Regions from separate parts of the Kutzneria viridogrisea DSM 43870 genome, predicted to be linked through region 2. Evidence: riboswitches for the same ligand, from Rfam matches in the RefSeq annotation. Region 2 holds a riboswitch; each other region holds the start of a gene.
What was found. A riboswitch is a leader RNA that binds a small molecule or an ion and turns the genes downstream of it on or off. The one in region 2 is predicted to bind cobalamin.
Positions count from the first base shown of each region.

Region 1: it holds a riboswitch for cobalamin, as region 2 does, so the genes downstream of both, nicT (Nickel transporter NicT) here and KALB_RS06750 (FecCD family ABC transporter permease) in region 2, are expected to answer to the same signal.
Region 3: it holds a riboswitch for cobalamin, as region 2 does, so the genes downstream of both, KALB_RS16295 (CoA-acylating methylmalonate-semialdehyde dehydrogenase) here and KALB_RS06750 (FecCD family ABC transporter permease) in region 2, are expected to answer to the same signal.

Region 1 covers NZ_CP007155.1:4,430,379-4,434,745, reverse strand. Annotated here, with positions in the region: gene KALB_RS19505 (GDSL-type esterase/lipase family protein) at 1-637, shown strand, start outside; gene nicT (Nickel transporter NicT) at 662-1,771, opposite strand; cobalamin riboswitch at 1,913-2,130, opposite strand; gene KALB_RS19495 (MbtH family protein) at 2,235-2,435, opposite strand; gene KALB_RS19490 (MFS transporter) at 2,441-3,685, opposite strand; gene KALB_RS19485 (non-ribosomal peptide synthase/polyketide synthase) at 3,682-4,367, opposite strand, start outside.
Region 2 covers NZ_CP007155.1:1,449,495-1,453,861, forward strand. Annotated here, with positions in the region: gene KALB_RS06740 (ABC transporter substrate-binding protein) at 1-783, opposite strand, end outside; gene KALB_RS06745 (ABC transporter ATP-binding protein) at 780-1,544, opposite strand; gene KALB_RS06750 (FecCD family ABC transporter permease) at 1,573-2,568, opposite strand; cobalamin riboswitch at 2,662-2,844, opposite strand; gene KALB_RS06755 (tetratricopeptide repeat protein) at 2,950-3,951, shown strand; gene KALB_RS06760 (LamB/YcsF family protein) at 4,088-4,367, opposite strand, start outside.
Region 3 covers NZ_CP007155.1:3,627,968-3,632,334, forward strand. Annotated here, with positions in the region: gene KALB_RS16290 (ribonucleoside-diphosphate reductase subunit alpha) at 1-2,051, opposite strand, end outside; cobalamin riboswitch at 2,289-2,496, opposite strand; cobalamin riboswitch at 2,597-2,727, shown strand; gene KALB_RS16295 (CoA-acylating methylmalonate-semialdehyde dehydrogenase) at 2,761-4,257, shown strand; gene KALB_RS16300 (acyl-CoA dehydrogenase family protein) at 4,263-4,367, shown strand, end outside.

The DNA.
Region 1 (4,367 bases), 3.0 Mb from region 2:
GATCAGCCACGGCTCCAACGCCGCCAGCCCCACCACCATCTGGCCCGCGCTCGCCGCCTCGCTCGGCGGCGTGGAACTGGTCAACCTCGGCATGGGCGGCAGCGCCCTGCTCGACCCGTTCACCGCCCGCACCATGCGCGACACCCCCGCCGACCTGATCAGCGTCAAGATCGGCATCAACCTGGTCAACGCCGACCTGATGCGCCTGCGCGCCTTCATCCCCGCCGTGCACGGCTTCCTTGACACCATCCGCGAAGGCCACCCCAGCACGCCGCTGCTGGTCGTCTCGCCCATCCTGTGCCCCATCCACGAGGACACGCCGGGTCCCAGCGCCCCGGACTTCAGCACCGGCCAACTGCGGTTCCGGGCCACGGGCGATCCGGCGGACCGTGCGAGCGGGAAACTGACCCTGGGCGTCATCCGGGACGAACTGGCCCGGATCGTCGCGCAGCGGGCCGCCCAGGATCCGAACCTGCACTACCTGGACGGCCGCGCGCTCTACGGTGAGTCGGACTCCACCGAGTTGCCGCTGCCCGACGACCTCCACCCGGACGCCGCCACCCACCGCCGCATCGGCGAGCGCTTCGCCAAGCTGGCCTTCACCGCCAACGGCGCCTTCGTGGGCCTCGGCGCCTGAAACCTGGTTGGTGGGCCCGACCAGCTACTGGTGGCCGATCCCCTGGCCGAACCGCGTGGTCCAGCGCTGTTCCACCCCGGCGATCCGCCAGTAGGCGATGGCCACCGCCCACACCGCGACGAACAGGCCCACGATGACGAACCCGACGTTGTTGAGGTCCAGGTCGGCGATCCAGCCCGTGACCGGGTCGGTGAGGCCGAGCTTGTCCCGCAGCAGGCCGATCAGCTCGATGCTGCCGATCAGCAGGGCGACGGCCACCGACAGGCCGGTGATCACGATGTTGTAGTAGACCTTGCGCACCGGGTTGGCGAAGGCCCACTGGTAGGCGAAGTTCATGAACGTGCCGTCCAGCGTGTCCAGCAGGGTCATGCCCGCGGCGAACAGCAGCGGCAGCACCACGATCACGTACCACGGCAGCCCGCTGGCGGCCCCGCTGCCCGCCAGCACCAACAGCGTGACCTCGGTCGCGGTGTCGAAGCCGATCCCGAACAGCAGCCCAACCGGGTACATCTGGCCCGGCCGGCTGATCGAGCGGGTGACCCGGCCCAGGAAGCGGTTGAACAGCCCGCGCTCGTTGAGCCTGGCCTCCAGTTCGGCCTCGTCGAAGCGGTCGTGGCGCATCGAGCGCCAGACCCGCACGATGCCCACCAGCGCCACCAGGTTCAGCGCGCCGATCAGGTACAGGAACAGCCCGGACACGCTGGTGCCGATCAGCCCGAGGACCTGGTGGGTGCTGGAGTCCTCGTCGGTGAGCGTGCCGACCACGCGGGTGCCGACCGCGATCAGCACCGCGAGTACCAGCACCACCGTCGAGTGGCCGAGGGCGAACCAGAACCCGACCGACACGGGCTTCTTGCCGTCGGCCATCAGCTTGCGGGTGGTGTTGTCGATGGCGGCGATGTGGTCGGCGTCGAAGGCGTGCCGCAGCCCGAGGGTGTAGGCGGTGACGCCCAACCCGATGCCGAACACCTGGGTGCCCACCGCGTAGTGGCCGGGGATGACGGCGAGCAGCAGCATCCCCCAAGCCACCACGTGCAGCAGGGCGATCACGGCGAACACCCCGCCGATGCGCACCCAGTCCCGCCGGGTGCCCAGCATCGGGGTGCGGGCGGGAGCGCGGTCAGTCGCGGACATGCCGACCGCCTCCCGTTCCGGGACGGGTGGCGGCGAGCGGGGGCTGGCGCACGGCTCTCTCCTCGTGAGCGTGGGGAGAGGTCCGGTGACCGGTCGCGACCGTGAGCCCGCCCGAGCGACTCCGGACCTCGCGCGCGCCGGGCGGCACACGCACCGGTGGCAGGTCTTCGGACTCGCGGGCACCCGCCGGATCACTCCGGCGGTCCTACTGGCCGTCGCTTCCCAGGCCGTGCGGCCCAGTGCTCGATGACGGCGGTCGTTCCCACTCACCGCTGCGGGGCAGTCCCGGTCTCACACCGGGTTCCCTGTTGCCTCACCAGCTCGCGGGGAACTGGTGAACCACTGGCGGAGGCAGCCTAGCTGCCAACCAGTGGCAGTTGACAGGCCGCGGGTCAGAACGGCCTGGCCGTAGCGGCGGCCGGGGGCTGTGCCCGAGCCGGGTTCGGCCCGGGCACAGCGCTGGTCAGCTGTTGGCGGCCATCTGCTCGCGCAGGCTGCGCGGGCGCATGTCGGTCCACACCTCGTCCACGTAGCTCATGCACTCCTGCTTGCTGCCCTGCTTGCCCACTGCTCGCCACCCGGCGGGCACCTCGTTGTCCAGCGGCCACAGCGAGTACTGCTCCTCGTCGTTGACCAGCACCTGGTAGCTGATGTCGTCTCGCACTGTCGTCACCTTTCTTGTTGAGGCAGAAACCCGGCCAGTGGTGTGGCTTCGGCCTGTCGGGGGAATCGGCGCAGCGTCCTGTTCGCCGTAGCCAGCACGGCCAGCAGCGCGATGCCCCCGGTACACACCAGCACGGCGACCTCCCCGCCAGCCAGTTCCACGAGCAGACCGCCCACCGCGGGTCCGGCCGTGCTGGCGATGCCCGCGACGACGCTCATCACCCCAGCTGTGCGGCCCCGGAGTTCGTCGGGGGTGAGCAGCAACTGGTAGGTCATGATCGTCGTGTTGGCGGTCGGGGTGAGCAGGGACATGCCGCAGAACAGGGCACCGAGCAGGTAGCCGTTGTGCAGCACGAGGGCCAGCGGGGTGAGCGCGACCAGCGCCCAGAACACGCTGATGATCGACAGGTACGGGCTGAGCACCTTGAGCAGCCAGGGAGCGAGCAGGGCGCCCAGCATGCCCCCGACCCCGAGCACGGAGGCCATCAGCCCGATCTCGAACTCCGGCACCCCGCGCTGCCGGGCCAGGGCGACCACGACCAGGTAGTAGGCGTAGAAGAAGAAGTTCAGGCTGACCGCGCACAGGGCGATCACGCGGAGCAGCGGCTGCCGCACCAGCCAGCGCAGGCCCGCCGCGATCTCCAGGTGCAGCTCGCGCAGGGGCGCGCGGGCACGCTCCTGCTTCGGCATCTTCAGGAACAGCAGGCCGACGAAGGCCAGGGTGTGCGTCACGGCGTCCAGTGCGAACGGCAGCCACGCGCGGATTCCGTACAACACACCGCCGAGCGCGTTGCCCGTCATCTGGCCGAAGTACCCGCGCGCCGAGTTCAGCGCGACGGCCTGCCCCAACTGCTCGGCGGGCACCACCCTGGGCAGGCTCGCCTCCTCCGCGGGTTCGAACAGGGCACGGCAGGTCCCCATCACCGCGGCGACCCCGGCCATCAGCGGCACGTCGGCCACGCCCAGCCACAGCGCCACGACCAGCGCCGCGACGGCCACGGCCTGCGCCGCCTCGCAGCACAGCATCAGCCGCTTGCGGTCCCAGCGGTCGGCCAGCGCCCCCGCGGGCAGACCGGCCAGCAACTGGGCCGCCGAGTCGATGCCCATCACCAGGCCAGCCGCCACCGGGGACTGGGTCACCGCCAGCACCAGCAACGGGAAAGCCAGCACCGAGGCGCTGAACCCCAGCTCGGCCAGCGCCTGGCTGCCCCACAGCACCTGGTAGTTGCGGTTGCGCGAGAGCGGGATCATCGGGCACCGCCCCGGCAGTCACCGGCGATGTGCCGCAGCGCGGTGGCGAAGTCGGCGGCGACGGCCTCGATGGTGGCCTCGTCGAACAGGTCGGGCTGGTAGTACCAGGCGAAGCCGAGCCGTCCGCCGGTCACCCCGCCGACCACCTCCACCGGGTGCGAGCCCCGGTCGGCCGGGTCCTGGTCCTGACCGAGGGATCCCAGCGAGGCCCGGTACAGCCCGTCGAGCTCCTGGTCCCCGGTCGCGTCCCACTGCCCGAGGTAGTTGAACGCCAGCCGGGGGCCGGTACGGGTCAGCCGTTCCCGTACCTGTGGGGCACCGAGGTAGCGCAGCGCGCCGAACCCGAACCCGTTACCAGGTGTGGCGCGGAGTTGCCTGCGCACCGACTTGACCAGTCCCCGCCACTCCCCCGCAGTCACGTCGAGGGCGACCGGGAACACGGTGGTGAACCAGCCCACGGTCCGGGACAGGTCGATGTCGTCGAGGATGTCCTCGCGCCCGTGTCCTTCCAGGTCGATGCTGATCCGGTCGCGCCCGGTCCACCGTGTCAGTGCCCAGGCGAGCGCGGCGAGCAGCACGTCGTTCACCCGCGTGCGGTAGACCGTGGGCGCCCTGCGCAGCAGCGTGTCCGTGTCCTCGGCGTCGAGTTCGACCGAGACCGCCCGGGACGCCACGCCCCGGA
Region 2 (4,367 bases):
GGTGATCACGTCCGGACGGCGCGCGACGACCTCCTCCCAGGAGACGTGGATCCAGCTGTCCGCGACCTCGCCGAACACGTTGCGGCCACCGGCACCCGAGATGATCGAGTTCGGGGCCGCGAACCTGCCCGAGGACAGCGGTTGCTTGTCACCGCAGCAATCGTAGTGGAAGACCTGCGGCGCCGCCGCGCCCGGCTTGCGCGCCCCGGCGATCTTGGCGCGCTGCTCGGCGACCAGCTTCTCCGCCCGCTCGGGGACGCCGAAGATCCGGCCCAGGTTGAGCAGGTCGGTGAAGGCGGCCTCGATGGGGTCGACCAGCCCTCGGTTGGTCTTTCCCTGCTGGCGGCAGGCCTCGGTCAGCTGGTAGGTGGGCACGCCCAGCGCGGCCATGCTGTCCGGGGTGACCCCGCTGGCCTCGCTGAACCCGTAGTTCCAGCCCGCGAACACCAGGTCGGGGGAGGCACCGAGCACCACCTCCTTGCTGATGTACTTGTCCGACAGCCGCTTGACCGAGGCGAACTCCTTGGCATACGGGGACTTCACGTTCTTGTCCTCGATGCCCGCGTACCCGGCCACATGATCGGCCAGCCCGAGGGCCAGCAGCATCTCGGTGGTGTTGATGTCGTTGCTGACCACCCGGGTCGGCACCTTGTCGTAGGTGACCTGGCGGTCGCAGTTGGTGATCGTCACCGCCTGCCCCGCACCCGCCGGGGTGGGCGCGGGCGTGGTGCCGCAGCCCGCGAGCAGGGCGGCCAGCGCCACCGTGACGAGCACGCGTCTCATGGATTCTCCTTGCTGGGGAACAACAGTTGGGGTCGGCCGCTGGCCGGGTGGGCCACCAGGTGCGGGCGCACGCCGAACACCTGCTCGACCAGGTCCTCGGTGAGCACCTGCTCGGGAGTGCCCGCCGCCACGACCAGTCCGGCCCGCAGCACGTAGATCCGGTCGCAGTAGCCCGCGGCCAGGTTGAGGTCGTGCAGGGCTGCCACGGCGGTCATGCCCAGCCCGGTCAGCAGGCGCATCAGCTCGTGCTGGTAGCCGATGTCCAGGTGGTTGGTCGGTTCGTCGAGCACGACGAGTTCGCCGTTCTGGGCCAGTGCCCTGGCGATCAGCGCGCGCTGCCGCTCCCCGCCGGACAGGGTCAGTACGCTGCGGTCCGCCAGTTCGGTCAGCCCGACCAGGTCCAGCGCCCGCTGGCAGGCCTCGGCGTCCTGCGCGCCGCCGCCCTCGTGCGCGAACCGGCCCATGGTCACCACCTCGCGCACGGTGAAGTCGAACTCCATCGGCGAGTCCTGGGCCACCACGGACATCCGCCTGGCAACCTGCTTGGGCGGCAACGAGAACAGGTCCTCCCCAGCCAGCCAGACCGCACCGCCGGTGGGCCGCAGCGCGCGGAACACCGAGCGCAGCACCGTGGTCTTGCCGCTGCCGTTCGGCCCGACCAGGCCGACCACCTCACCGCGTGCCACGGCCAGGCTCACGTCCCGCACGATGGCCTGGCCACCGACCTCGTAGCGCAGCCCGCGCGCGTCGAGCAGACTCACGAGACCTCCTCGCTGGTACTCGTCGCTCTCACGACGCCACCCCACCGAAGGCGTAACTCCTGCGCCGCAACAGGAACAGGAACACCGGCCCGCCGAACACCGCCGTGATCACACCCAGGGGCAGTTCCTCGGGCGCCACCACCATGCGGGCCGCCACATCGGTCCACACCAGGAACAGGGCGCCGAGCAGCGCGCTGGCGGGCAGCACCCTGCGGTGCCCGGCGCCGACCAGCAGCCGCACCAGGTGGGGCAGCATCAGCCCGACGAACCCGATCGCCCCGGCAGCCGCCACCACCGCACCGGTGACCAGGGCCGTCACCAGGTACAGCCCGGTGCGCACCGCCCGCACGTCCACGCCCAGTGTGCCCGCGGCCTCATCGCCCATGGCCAGGGCGTCCAGCGCTTTGGCTTGCACGGCAAGGTATCCGAGCCCGAGCACGGCGGCGATCGCCGGGATGAGCAGGTTCTGCCACGAGGCGCCGCCCAGGCTGCCCAGCAGCCAGAAGATCGCCGTGCGGGCGCCCTCCGCGTTCGGCGCCAGGTAGATCAGCAGGCTGGTCATCGCGGAGAACACGTAGGCCATGGCCGTACCGGAGAGCACCAGCCGCAGCGCTGGCAGCCGCCCACCGGTCCTGGCCAGCGCGAACACCGCCAGCATCGCCGCCAGCCCGCCGAGGAAGGCGCCCGCGGTCAGGGCCCAGCTGCCCAGCCAGGCCAGCGCCCCGAACAGCAGCACCGAACTCGCGCCCACCGAGGCCCCGGAGCTCACGCCAAGCAGGAACGGGTCCGCCAGCGCGTTGCGGACCAGTGCCTGCACGGCGACCCCGGTGGCCGCGAGGCAGGCGCCGGCCACCGCGCCCAGCAGCACGCGCGGCGCCCGGACCTGCCATACGATCGCGTCGCCAGGTTGGGTGACACCGTGAGTGGCATGACTGGCCAGTACGGAGAACACCTCGCCGACGGACAGTGACACCGGACCGAGCGCAACCCCGAACAGCAGGGTCACGAGCAGTAGTGAGGCCATCGCGATCAGTAAGAAGGTGAACCGGGCCCGGGGTGCGAACGGGGCCGAACTGCGTGCAGCAGGCATCGGGTGCCGGCCTCCAACACCTCGTGGGGGTCTTCGCGTGCCGTGGCCGGTCTCCTGGCTGACGGGTACTTCGACCACGGCTTGCCTTCCCAGGTGCTGCCACCCAGTGACCCCGGTTCGCGCCGGGTACGCCGTGGACTCCCGATCACAGTGGCGAGGGCCGCTCCGGTACCGCACCGGATTCCCGTCACCACGGCCTGGTCACGGTAAGGAGCCGTCGGCCGCGCTGTCAACGTGACCTGGTTGGGGGACGCGTGAGTTGACAGGCGGGCGTGCGGTCGGGAGCATTCGCGCAGGCGAGTCGGGGAGTGAGCGGTGACCCAGCTGCGTCAGGTCCAGATCGTTGTTCCGGTGGCGGATTCGGGGTTCGAAAGCCCGTTGCCCCCGTTGACGACAGGTTCGGGAACTGTGGTGCTGCCCTGGCCGAGACCGGCCACCGACCTGTCCTGCGCGCGCTCCAGAACCGTCCCGGCCCTGGTGCTGGAGAACGAGCTGGTCCGCGTGACCGTCCTCACCGGACTGGGTGGGCGGCTGCATTCGCTGTGGCACAAGGAGGACGAGCGCGAGCTCTCCGCCAACCTGCCGGTGTTCTCCCCGGCGGGCGGCTCGCTGGTGTACGCGGCCACAGTGGACGGTCCCGGCGGGGACCCGGTGCTGCGACTGTGGGAGTGGGACCAGGTGCTGGACCTGCCCTACCAGGTCGACTTCTGGCTGCCCGCCGGATCGGACCGGCTGCACGTGGGCACCCGGGTGCGGGCCGGTGACCCCCGGCCAGGCTGGTGGCGTTTCGCCGACGACGAGCCCGCCGAGCTGCTGTGCGCCGGATCTGGTTGGGGTGCACTGGAACTGTTCAGGATGAAGACCTCGCTGCGGCCAACCCCGTTCTCCTGCCTGGGTTTCGAGCAGCAGCCCTGGCTGGACCTGTTGGCGGGCAACATGCCTGCTGGTGATCCGAACAGTGCTCCTGGCCGCAGCCTCGTCGGCAGGCACTGGCGCTACCTGCTGGAGCGCGCACCGGAGAACTGGCTGTCCGCGTACCACCTGGGCACGGCCCGCTGGTTCGCCCGCGACCTGGAGGGTGCGGTCGCCGCCTGGCGCCGGTCCATCGAGCTGGCGGTGTCCCCGTGGGCGATCCGCAACCTGGCCGTGGCCGAGTACCACCGCGGCCACGTGGTGGAGGCCGCCGAGCTGCTGACGGCCGCTGCCTGGTCGGCGCCCCAGGTCCCGCAGCTGTGCGAGGAGGCCCGCGGCCTGCTGCTCGTCACCGGCCAACCCGCCGAGGCCGACGCCCTGCGCCAAGTCCAGACCCGCCCCTGACCGCGAGTCCCGCAAGCGCAAACACGCCGTACCGGAAGCGCCGACACGCGGTACCGGAAGCGCCGACACGCGGGGCACAGCGCGTGTCGGCGCTTCGCGTACCGCGTGTCGGACGTTCCCGTACGGTGTGTTTGCGTCAGGCGAACGGGCGGATGTGGGCGTTGGCGGCGAGCAGGGCGGCGCGGACCTGGCGTGCGATCCGCACGGCGCCCGGGGTGTCGCCGTGCACGCACAACGACTGGGGCCGCACGTCCACCTCCGAGCCGTCCACGGCGATCACGGTGCCCTGCAAGGCCATTCGCGTGCAGCGGGCCACCACCTCCTCGGCGTCGTGCACCACGGCCCCGGGCAGTCGGCGGGACACCAGCGAGCCGTCGGGGTTGTAGGCGCGGTCCGCGAACGCCTCACGCACCGTG
Region 3 (4,367 bases), 2.2 Mb from region 2:
ATCGCGTAGTAGCTGATCTCCTCCATGCTGCGGTCGGCGAACTCCACCGCCTCCTGCGAGCTCATCGGCAGGCGCAGGGTGTAGAGCGCGTCCTGGAAGCCCATCAGGCCCATGCCTACCGGGCGGTGGCGCAGATTGGACCGGCGTGCCTCCGGGATCGTGTAGAAGTTCACGTCGATCACGTTGTCCAGCATGCGGACCGCGGTGCGGACCGTGCGCTCCAGGCGGGCGTGGTCGATGCCCTCCGGGGTGACGTGCTGGGCCAGGTTGATCGACCCCAGGTTGCAGACCGCGACCTCATCGACCGTGGTGTTCAGGGTGATCTCGGTGCACAGGTTGGAGGAGTGCACCACACCCGAGTGCTGCTGCGGGGAACGCAGGTTGCACGGGTCCTTGAAGGTGATCCACGGGTGGCCGGTCTCGAACAGCATGGTCAGCATGCGCCGCCACAGGTCCTTGGCCTTGACCCTGCGGTACACCTTGATCTCACCGCGGTCGGCGGCGGCCTCGTACTCGCGGTAGCGCTGCGCGAAGACGTTGCCGTAGCTGTCGTGCAGCTCGGGCACCTCGTCGGGGGAGAACAGGGTCCACTGGCCGTCGGCCCGCACCCGGCGCAGGAACTCGTCGGGCACCCAGTTCGCGGTGTTCATGTCGTGGGTGCGCCGCCGGTCGTCACCGGTGTTCTTGCGCAGATCGAGGAACTCCTCGATGTCCACGTGCCAGGTCTCCAGGTAGGCGCAGACCGCGCCCTTCCGTTTTCCTCCCTGATTCACCGCGACCGCCGTGTCGTTGGCGATCTTCAGGAAGGGCACGACGCCCTGCGAGGACCCATTGGTGCCCTTGATGTGCGCGCCGATGCCGCGCACCGGGGTCCAGTCGTTGCCCAGCCCGCCCGCGTACTTGGAGAGCAGGGCGTTGTTGCTGATGCCGTGGAAGATGCTGGTGAGGTCGTCGTCCACGGTGGTCAGGAAGCAGGAGGACAGCTGTGGGCGGGTCGTGCCCGAGTTGAACAGCGTCGGCGTGGAGCACATGAAGTCGAAGCTGGACAACAGGGTGTAGAACTCGATCGCGCGCGCGTCCCGGTCGTCCTCGCGCAGCGCCAGGCCCATGGCCACCCGCATGAAGAACGCCTGCGGCAGCTCGTAGCGGGTGCCCGCGTGGTGCAGCAGGTAGCGGTCGTACAGGGTTTGCAGGCCCAGGAACTGGAACCGCAGGTCCCCGTCGGGCAGCAGGGCGGCGCCCAGCCGGGCCAGGTCGAAGGTGCCCAGCTCGGGCTCCAACTGGCCCAGTTCGATGCCCTTGGCCACGAACTCGGCGAAGTAGCCCGGGTACAGCCCGGTCATCTCCGCGTGGCTGGCGGTGCGCGCCTGGCCGGCGAGGTAGCTCAGCGCCTCGGCCCGCGCCTTGTCCAGCAGCAGCCGGGCGCTGACCAGCGAGTAGTTCGGGTCGTTCTCGACCATCGTGCGCGCGGCCATCACCGGCGCGAGGGTCAGCTCCTCGGCGGTGATGCCGTCGTAGAGGTTGCGCCGGGTCTCGGTCAGCACGGCCGCCGCCGAGACCGCCTCCAGTCCGGCGCAGGCCTCGGTGATCACCAGCTCCAGGCGGCCGGCGTCCAGCGGCTCGACCGTGCCGTCGGGGCGGCGCACCGAGATCGCCGGGCGGCTCGGCGCCGCCTGCGGCTCCACCTCGCGGGCCTTGGCGTGCTCCTCGCGGTACAGCACGTAGGCGCGGGCCACCTTGTGGTGCCCGTCGCGCATCAGTGCCAGCTCCACCTGGTCCTGGATCTGCTCGATGTGCAGCGGGCGCTCGGGCCCGGCGTGGCGCATCAGTGCCAGCTCGACCTGGCCGGTCAGCTCGGCGACCACCTCGCGGACCCGGGAGGAGGCGCCCGCCTCGGCGCCCTCCACGGCGAGCCAGGCCTTGGCCAGCGCGGTGGAGATCTTGGCGGGGTCGAAGGCGGACACGTCGCCGTTGCGGCGGATGACGTGCACCGTCGAGGGTGTGTCGCCGGCGGCGGCCAGTCGGCCGCCCGCCTCGGACTGCACGGACATGAGGGAGCTCCAGGTTGTTCAGGGCAGGTGTGTACGCCCGGTGGCCAGGACGGCGGCCACCGGTGAAGTGGGGGAGTGCGGGGAGCCGGGCTCAGCCCGTGGGTGGTAACTGGGTCACGCCGGTCTCCTCGCTCGATCCGACCAAAGGCCCGGTCTCCAGCGGGTGCGGCGTCAGTGCGCGGCGCGGCCGCGACCTGTGCACGCTGCCCTCCCTCGGGACACCGGACGTGCGCGCCGGTGGCGCGCACACCGATGGCAGGTCTTCGGACTCGTGGGCGGCCGGGCGTACCCGGACCTACTGGCCGTCGCTTCCCAGGCTCACGCCCAGTGCTGTCTGACGGCGGTCGTTCCCACTCACCGCTGCGGGGCAGTCCCGGATTCGCACCGGGTTCCCTCTTGCCTCGCCGGGTTGAGCGCCCGGCGAACCATCGACGCGGCAGATACTACATGTAGGGGTGGGCTCTCGTGCGCAACCCAAGATGGCGGTGTGTCGGCGCGGGGTGACCGGGATCTCCTCAGGGTTCCGACAGTCGGCATCGACATAGTCGGACGTCCTACTCTATGGTCCGAAATCGAGCCGCGGTGCAGGGAAGCTGGTGCGAGTCCAGCGCGGTCCCGCCACTGTGACCGGGTGCAGCCCCGGGAGTCAGACACCGGCCGTGGCCGTCACGTGTTGTCCACGAGGATGGAGAAGACACGCATGGCAGTCATGCGCGAATTGACGCACTTCGTTGGTGGCAAGCACATTCCGGGCAGCTCTGGTGCCTTCGGTGACGTGTGGGACCCCAACACCGGTCAGGTCCAGGCGCGGGTGCCGCTGGCCGACCGGGCCGAGACCGAGGCGGCCATCGCCGACGCCGAGCGGGCTCAGCAGGAGTGGGCCGCCTGGAACCCGCAGCGCCGCGCGCGCGTGCTGCTGCGCTTCCTGGACCTGGTGCAGCGCGAGATGGACCCGCTGGCCAGGCTGCTGGCCAGCGAGCACGGCAAGACCGTGCCCGACGCGCGCGGGGACATCCAGCGCGGGCTCGAGGTCGTGGAGTTCGCCGCGGGCATTCCGCACCTGCTCAAGGGTGAGTTCACCGACGGCGCGGGCACCGGCATCGACGTGCACTCCCTGCGCCAGCCGCTGGGCGTGGTCGCGGGCATCACCCCGTTCAACTTCCCCGCGATGATCCCGCTGTGGAAGGCCGCCCCCGCGATCGCCTGCGGCAACGCCTTCGTGCTCAAGCCTTCCGAGCGCGACCCCTCCGTGCCGCTGCGGCTGGCCGAGCTGTTCCTGGAGGCTGGTCTGCCGCCGGGCGTGTTCAACGTGGTCAACGGCGGCAAGGAGGCCGTGGACACGCTGCTCACCGATTCCCGTGTGCGGGCAGTGGGCTTTGTCGGCTCCTCCGAGATCGCGCAGTACATCTACTCGACCGCCGCGGCGCACGGCAAGCGCGCGCAGTGCTTCGGCGGGGCCAAGAACCACATGATCATCATGCCGGACGCGGACCTGGACCAGGCCGTGGACGCCCTGATCGGCGCGGGCTACGGCTCGGCCGGTGAGCGCTGCATGGCGATCTCGGTGGCCGTGCCGGTCGGCGAGCAGACCGCGGAAGCCTTGCTGGACAAGCTGATCCCGCGCGTGCGGGCGCTGAAGATCGGCACCTCCCAGGACGAGACCGCCGACTACGGGCCGCTGGTCACCCGTCAGGCCGTGGACCGGGTCCGCGAGTACATCCAGTCCGGTGTGGACGAAGGCGCCGCACTGGTGGTGGACGGCCGCGACTTCGTGTTGCCCGGACACGAGAAGGGATTCTTCCTCGGCGGCAGTCTGTTCGACAACGTCGGTACGGACATGAGGATCTACCGCGAGGAGATCTTCGGCCCGGTGCTGTCCATCGTGCGCGCCGGCGACTACGAGCAGGCGCTGCGGCTGCCCACCGAGCACGAGTACGGCAACGGGGTGGCGATCTTCACCAGGGACGGGGACACCGCGCGGGACTTCACCCGGCGGGTGGACACCGGCATGATCGGCGTCAACGTGCCGATCCCGGTTCCCGTTGCCTACCACACCTTCGGCGGCTGGAAGCGGTCCGGGTTCGGCGACCTCAACCAGCACGGACCGGACTCGATCCGGTTCTACACCAAGACCAAGACGGTCACCACGCGCTGGCCAGCGGGCACCAGGCAGGGTGCCAGCTTCGTTATCCCGACGATGGCGTGAGCCCGGTGTTCACCCTCAGCGAGGACCAACGGGCCATCGCGGCCACCGCCGCGGAGTTCGCCCAGGAGCACTTGGCGCCCAACGCCGTGCAGTGGGACCAGGACAAGCAC